DNA from 2 places in the Kitasatospora sp. NBC_00374 genome. Region 2 is predicted to be linked to the other one. Evidence: predicted binding sites of a transcription regulator. Region 2 holds the regulator's gene; the other holds the start of a gene.
The links. The regulator HspR, encoded in region 2, represses chaperone genes until heat shock. The targets are predictions, from matches to a motif close to TTGAGNNNNNNNNNCTCAA.

Region 1: a site for HspR is predicted at 1,818-1,836, ahead of lon (endopeptidase La). Genes of this name have one in related genera too.

The regions. Positions count from the first base shown of each region.
Region 1 is NZ_CP107964.1:5,302,020-5,305,423, forward strand. Features, by position in the region: gene OG871_RS23865 (response regulator transcription factor) at 1-359, opposite strand, end outside; gene OG871_RS23870 (rhomboid-like protein) at 925-1,647, shown strand; gene lon (endopeptidase La) at 1,859-3,404, shown strand, end outside.
Region 2 is NZ_CP107964.1:4,305,173-4,308,576, reverse strand. Features, by position in the region: gene OG871_RS19410 (hypothetical protein) at 1-67, shown strand, start outside; gene OG871_RS19405 (LuxR family transcriptional regulator) at 124-1,140, opposite strand; gene OG871_RS19400 (heat shock protein transcriptional repressor HspR) at 1,341-1,850, opposite strand; gene dnaJ (molecular chaperone DnaJ) at 1,855-3,006, opposite strand; gene grpE (nucleotide exchange factor GrpE) at 3,097-3,404, opposite strand, start outside.

The DNA.
Region 1 (3,404 bases), 1.0 Mb from region 2:
TCGCGCATCGAGAACGGCTTGGTCATGTAGTCGTCCGCGCCGACCCCGAGGCCGACCAGCAGGTCGGTCTCGTCGTCGCGCGCGGTCAGCATGAGGACCGGCACCGGGCGCTGGGCCTGGATCCGGCGGCAGACCTCCAGGCCGTCGAAGCCGGGCAGCATGATGTCGAGCACGACGAGGTCGGGCTGCCAGGTGTGGAAGCCGTCCACCGCGCCGGGGCCGTCGTGGGCCACGGCGACCTTGAACCCCTCGGCGCCCAGCCGGGCGGCGATGGATTCGGCGATGGTGGGCTCGTCCTCGACGACGAGTACTCGTCGCTGAGTGCCCACCGGGTTGCTGCTGGTGTTTTCTTGCTGCATTTCTGTCACGGTCACGCCACCGCCCCCAGGGCTGCGGGCCGGCCACCTGTGGGGGTGACGGGGCTCCGCTCGTAGTCGTCTTGTTTCCGTCTGGGCTGCGCCCGGGTTGTCGAATCCGCCGAGCACCCTTCCGCCGAAGGTGCAGGAGCGGGTGGTACGCCGTGTGGGCCGCCGTACCTCTCCGTACTCCACGCAGGGTACGGACACCGTGCCCGTTTCGGCAGGTGGACCGGACATTTCCGGCCCGCGGGCCGGATCCGGTCCGGTTCCGGACCGGGCACGGGGCGATACCTTACCCGGCCGAAATCCACCCCCATGACGGTACGTATGCCCTCCAATCGGATTGTCCGCTCGGGCCGGGAAGCTACTCGTCCGTAAACAGAGGGTTGGTCCGTACCAGGGCGGCGGTGGTCCGGTGGCCGGGACCTGATGAATTCTCAGCGGATCCCCAGCGGACTCCCAGGGAGCCAACGTATCGTGGTCACGACAAACCGCGGTGGGGATCTCCGGCGTTCGTACGGGCGTTGAGGGAGAGTAGGACGGAAGGCCCGCGGACGGAGGCGCGATGACGGACACCGAAGGGCGTACCGCCGCGACCGGCGCCGGCCACTGCCGTGCCGCGCTGCTCCTGCTGCCCACGCCGCGCCGCAACCCCTTCGCGTTCGGCTACCTCGCCCTGCTGCTCGGTACCACCCTGTTCGCGCGCTTCGCCGACCCCGACCTGGTGCAGCGGTTGCAGTCGGCCTCCAGCAGTGACGCCCACAACCTGCTGGTCCGCCCGGTCTCGGCCCTGCTGCTGAGCGGGGTCTGGGTGGCGGGTCCGGTGTGGATGCCGTACCTCTGGGCCTTCCTCGCCACCGTCGCCCCGCTGGAGCGCCGGGTCGGCGGGCTGCGGGCCGCCGGGGTGTTCGCAGCCGGGCACATCACGGCCACGCTGGTCTCGCAGGCGGTCGTGGTCGGTGCGGTGGCCGGCGGCGGCCTCGGCACCGACGCCCTGGACGCGCTGGACATCGGTGTCAGCTACGGCGTGCTGACCAGTCTCGGCGCACTCGCCGGGCTGCTGCCGCCGACGGGCCGGGTGGTCACGCTGGGTGCGGCCGGCGCGCTGGTCGGGCACCAGATGCTCACCGACCAGGACCTCGTCACCGGGGTCGGGCACCCGGTCGCCCTGCTGGTCGGCATTGCCCTCTGGGGCCGGCTGCGCCGCGGCCCGGGCCGTCGGCCGCGGCCGCTGTGGACGCGCGCCTGGTCGACCCGCCGCACTGCCCCCGCGCGCTCCGAAGTCTGACCCCCGGGCCCTCGCCCGGCCCTCCTCTCCCCGTCCCGGCGCCCCTCTCCCCGTCCGGGCACCGTGGTCCGCCGTTGTCCCTGCGCCGCGCCTTCGGCCGGGCCCTGCGCCGATCGCCGCCGATCGCTCAGGGCGAACATCGGGGTGGGAACAATCGGCCCGCGCCAAACCTTAGTCAGGTCAACTCAACTTCGCTGACTGGGGAGAGATCATGGCATCGACGTCCACTCCGCTCACTCTGCCCGTGCTGCCGCTCGACGACGAGGTCGTGCTTCCCGGCATGGTCGTCCCGCTCGACCTCTCCGACACCGAGGTGCGCGCGGCCGTCGAAGCCGCCCGGGCCGGGGCGCGCGGGGCGGGCAAGCCGCAGGTGCTGCTGGTGCCGCGGCTGGACGGCTCGTACGGCGCGGTCGGCACCCTGGCCACCGTCGAGCAGGTCGGCCGGCTGGCCGACGGAGACCCGGCCGCCCTGGTCCGGGCCGTGCGACGGGTGCGGATCGGCGCCGGCACCACCGGGCCCGGCGCCGCGCTCTGGGTGGAGACCACCCCCTTCCGTGAGTCCGACCCCGGCCTTCCGGTGGCCGGCCGGGCCGCCGAGCTGGTCAGGGAGTACAAGGCGCTGTCCACCCAGTGGCTGCGCAAGCGCGGCGCCTGGCAGATCGTCGACCGGGTCGCCCAGATCGACGGCGTCGGCGAGCTCGCGGACAACATCGGCTACGCGCCCTTCGCCACCGTCGAGCAGAAGCTCAAGGTGCTGCTGGAGTCGGACCAGGTGGCGCGCCTGGAGTACGCGCTGACCCTGCTGCGCGACCACCTCGCCGAGGAGGAGGTCAACGACACCATCCGCAAGGATGTCGAGGAGGGTGTCGCCAAGCAGCAGAAGGAGTTCCTGCTGCGCCGTCAGCTGGAGGCCGTCCGCAAGGAACTGGCCGAGCTGAACGGCGACCCCGCCGACGAGGAGGGCGACTACCGGGCCCGGGTGGAGGCCGCCGACCTGCCCGAGAAGGTCCGGGAGGCCGCACTCAAGGAGGTCGACAAGCTGGAGCGCTCCTCCGACCAGTCGCCCGAGGGCTCCTGGATCCGGACCTGGCTGGACACCGTCCTGGAGCTGCCCTGGAACGAGCGCACCGAGGACGCGTACGACATCGCCGCGGCCCGGGCGGTGCTGGACGCCGACCACGCCGGGCTCGCCGACGTGAAGGACCGGATCGTCGAGTACCTCGCCGTCCGCAAGCGCCGGGCCGACCAGGGGCTCGGCCAGATCGGCGGCCGGCGCGGCGGGGCGGTGCTGGCGCTGGTCGGCCCGCCCGGCGTCGGCAAGACCTCGCTGGGCGAGTCCGTGGCCCGCGCGATGGGCCGCTCCTTCGTCCGGGTGGCGCTCGGCGGCGTCCGGGACGAGGCGGAGATCCGCGGCCACCGCCGCACCTACGTCGGGGCCATCCCCGGCCGGATCGTCCGCGCGATCAAGGAAGCCGGGTCGATGAACCCGGTGGTGCTGCTGGACGAGATCGACAAGGTCGGCTCGGACTACCGGGGCGACCCGGCCGCGGCCCTGCTGGAGGTGCTGGACCCGGCGCAGAACCACACGTTCCGCGACCACTACCTGGAGGTCGAGCTCGACCTCTCCGACGTGGTCTTCCTCGCCACCGCCAACGTGCTGGAGGCCATTCCCGAGCCGCTGCTCGACCGGATGGAGCTGGTCCGCCTGGACGGCTACACCGAGGACGAGAAGGTCGTCATCGCCCGCGACCACCTGC
Region 2 (3,404 bases):
CCAGCCGGCCCACCAGGTCGCGGTCGAGGCGCAGATCACCTCGTTGGAGGACTCCGCCTGGACCTGATCAGGTGTGGCGCGAGATCCTCCCCCGGGCGAACGGGGGGCCCGGGGCCCGGTGGCTCAGACGATCCCGTCCGCAGCCTCGGGTTCTTCCTCCAGTGATGCGCGGCCGAGTATGTAGCCCAGCTGGAAGAGCGACTCGACGTGGTGGTCCTCGCGCATCTCGGCGATGTGGCGGGCCAGCGTTCGTTCGCTGATGCCCAGTCTTCTGGCGATCACTCGGTGATTGGTGCCCTTGAGGAGCAGGTCGACGATGGTCTGTCGAAGTCGGGAGACGACCTGCGGTGGCACTGTCCGTGCACCGTCAAAATCAAGTCCACGACTCCAGTTTCGCTCGAAGACCTCTTCGATGAGATAGCTGATAACGGCCTGGTCGTGAATGAACGCCGCCAAGTTGAGATCGTCGGCCACAGGGATCACGGCGGTGCGCCGATCGATCACGATCAACCTGGTGTACGGCTCGTCCAAGGTGCGCACCTTGCCCCCCGCGTCGGCAATGGTCGCCACGTACTCCCGGGTGGGTGCGTGATATCGGGTGCTGGGGTGGTAGATCGTCCGAATGGTCGCGCCGCGCCGCAGGGTCTCCAAATCGCGGGCGATGACGCCGGCCAGGGCTTCCGGCGGCCGGGGGCCGCCCGGTTGGGCGGCGAGCATCTCCTCCGAGCAGCCACTGACAAGCTGGCCCAGCCGTTGGTTTATCAGGACCTTGCCATGTACATACTCGATTGTTCCGCCGGTCTTCTCCGGAGTGCGGAACTCCTCGGCCAGTTCCTGCAGGTCCCCCGGCAGCGCCACCGCGCGGTGCAGCAGATCCAGGGCTTTGCGCTGCCAGATACTGCTCAGCCGGGCGGAGAGCTGTGCGGGGTCGACCGCGACCAGGATCCCGGGATCGTCGGTGTCCGGCACCAGCAGACCGATGTTCAGCAGCTCGGCGAGGGCCTTGCCGTCGGCCGCCTTGCTCTCGCACTCGGTGATCCGGCCGCGCGAGCGCAGCACGTGCCGGTAGAGCTCACGGGCCTGGGCCGTCAGGACGCCGAGCCCGCCCGAGGTGAGGCCCGGCTCATCGGTCTCACTCATCTGGCTCCTTGCCATCGGCACCCGGTACGAGGGGCGGCTGATTGCCCGTCCTGGGGATCATAGGCGCGTGGCGCGCAGCCGCGACCGCCTCGGCGATTCTTCTCTTCCCGGCCATGCTCTGCACGGGCACTCTCTCATCAAGACGACGCCGCCGGCACCCCCCAGGCGGAGGGTGCCGGCGGCATGGGTCGCCACGGCCGTCAGCGCTGCTTCGGCCGCCACACGACCAGTGCGCTGGACTGCTGGACCTGCTGGTACGGCACGAGGTCCCGGCGGTACGAGGCGTGCACCGCGGCCTCGCGCTGCTGGAGCGCGCTGGCGGCGCCGTCCAGGGCGTCGGCGAGTTCGGCGACCCGGGACTGCAGCGCGGTGACCTGGTTCTCCAGCTCGATGATCCGCTTGATGCCGGCCAGGTTGATGCCCTCGTCCTGGGACAGCCGCTGGACGTCGCGCAGCTGCTGGATGTCCCGGGCCGAGTAGCGGCGGCCGCGGCCCGCCGTCCGGTCGGGGCAGACCAGGCCGAGCCGGTCGTACTGGCGCAGCGTCTGCGGGTGCAGGCCGGAGAGCTCGGCGGCCACCGAGATCACGTAGACCGGGGTGTCCTCGGTCAGCACGTAGTGGGTGGGGCCGGGCCCCGCCGTGCGGCGGCGGGTGCCGCCGGGCAGGCCCTCGCCGAGGCCCGGCCCGATCGGGCCGTCAGGAGTGATCATCTGGTCACGCTCCCTCCGCCGCCCGGAACAGGGCGGCTCGCGGGTCGTCGGAGGCCGTGGCCTCGCGGTACTGCTCCAGTGCGGTCAGCGCGTCGCCGGTGACGAGCTTGGGTACCACGACCTCCACGGTGACCAGGAGGTCGCCGCGGGTGCCGTCCTTGCGGGTGGCGCCCTTGCCGCGGGCCCGCAGGGTGAGGCCGTTGGCGCTGCCGGCGGGCAGCTTGAGTTTCACCGGCGGGCCACCCAGGGTCGGCACCTCGATGGTGCCGCCCAGCGCGGCTTCGGGGAAGGTGACCGGCACGGTGACCGTCAGATTGTCGCCTTTGCGGCCGAAAACCGGGTGGGCGTCGACGTGCACGGTGACGTACAGGTCGCCCGGCTGGCCACCGCGCTCGCCCTGGGCGCCCTTGCCCTTGAGCCTGATCCGCTGGCCGTCCTGGACCCCGGCCGGGATCCGGACCTGCATGGTGCGGGCCGAACTGGCCCGGCCGCTGCCGTGGCAGACGGTGCACGGGTCGTCGACGATCATGCCGCGGCCCTTGCAGTCCCGGCAGGGCTCGGAGAGGGCGAAGGCGCCCTGGCCCCGGCTGACCGTGCCCGCGCCGACGCAGGTCGGGCAGACCCGCGGGGTGGTGCCGGCCTTGGCGCCGGTGCCGCTGCACACCCGGCAGGCGGCCTGGCTGGTCATCCGCAGCGGGACGGTCGCGCCGTCCACCGCCTCGTCGAAGCCGAGGGTCACCTCGGTCTCGACGTCGGCGCCCCGGCGGGGCTGGGGCTGACGGCCGCCGCGGTTGAACAGGCCGCCGAACACGTCGCCGAGGCCGCCGCTGCCGCCGGTCTGTCCGGCGCCGGTGAACAGGTCGCCGAAGTCGAAGTTGTGGCTGCCGTTGCCGCCCGGGCCGGCCCGGAAGCCGCCGGAGCCGAACAGCGAGCGGGCCTCGTCGTACTCCTTGCGGCGCTTCTCGTCCGACAGGACGTCATACGCCTCGGAGATGTCCTTGAAGCGGTCCTCCGCCTTGGCGTCGCCCTTGTTGGCGTCCGGGTGGAACTCCCGGGCGAGCTTGCGGTAGGTCTTCTTGATCTCCGTGGAGGTGGCGTCCTTGGGCACGCCGAGGACCTTGTAGTAGTCCTTCTCCACATAGTCCTTGGTGCTCATGGCTGCCGCCACCTCCCGAAGTCAGTCCATACGACGCTGCGGAGCCGTCCGTCGTACTCGACGACGTACGACTCCGCAGCGCACAGATTGTCAGTTGTCGGCCGCACCGTCAGCCTTGTCGGACTCCGAATCATCGGAATCCGGCGCGGCCGTGGTCTGCGTCCCCGGCTGGGGCTCGGCCACCGCGACCATCGCCGGGCGGATGATCCGCTCGCCGATCCGGTAACCCGGCTGCAGGATCTGGACACAGGTGTCCTCGGTGACGTCCGAGGAGTAGCTGTGCATCAGAGCCTCGTGCAGCGTCGGGTCGAAGGCCTCGCCCTCCTTGCCGAACTGCTGCAGGCCCAGCTTGGCGACGACCGTCTCCAGGTTGTCGGAGACCGACTTGAAGCCGCCCG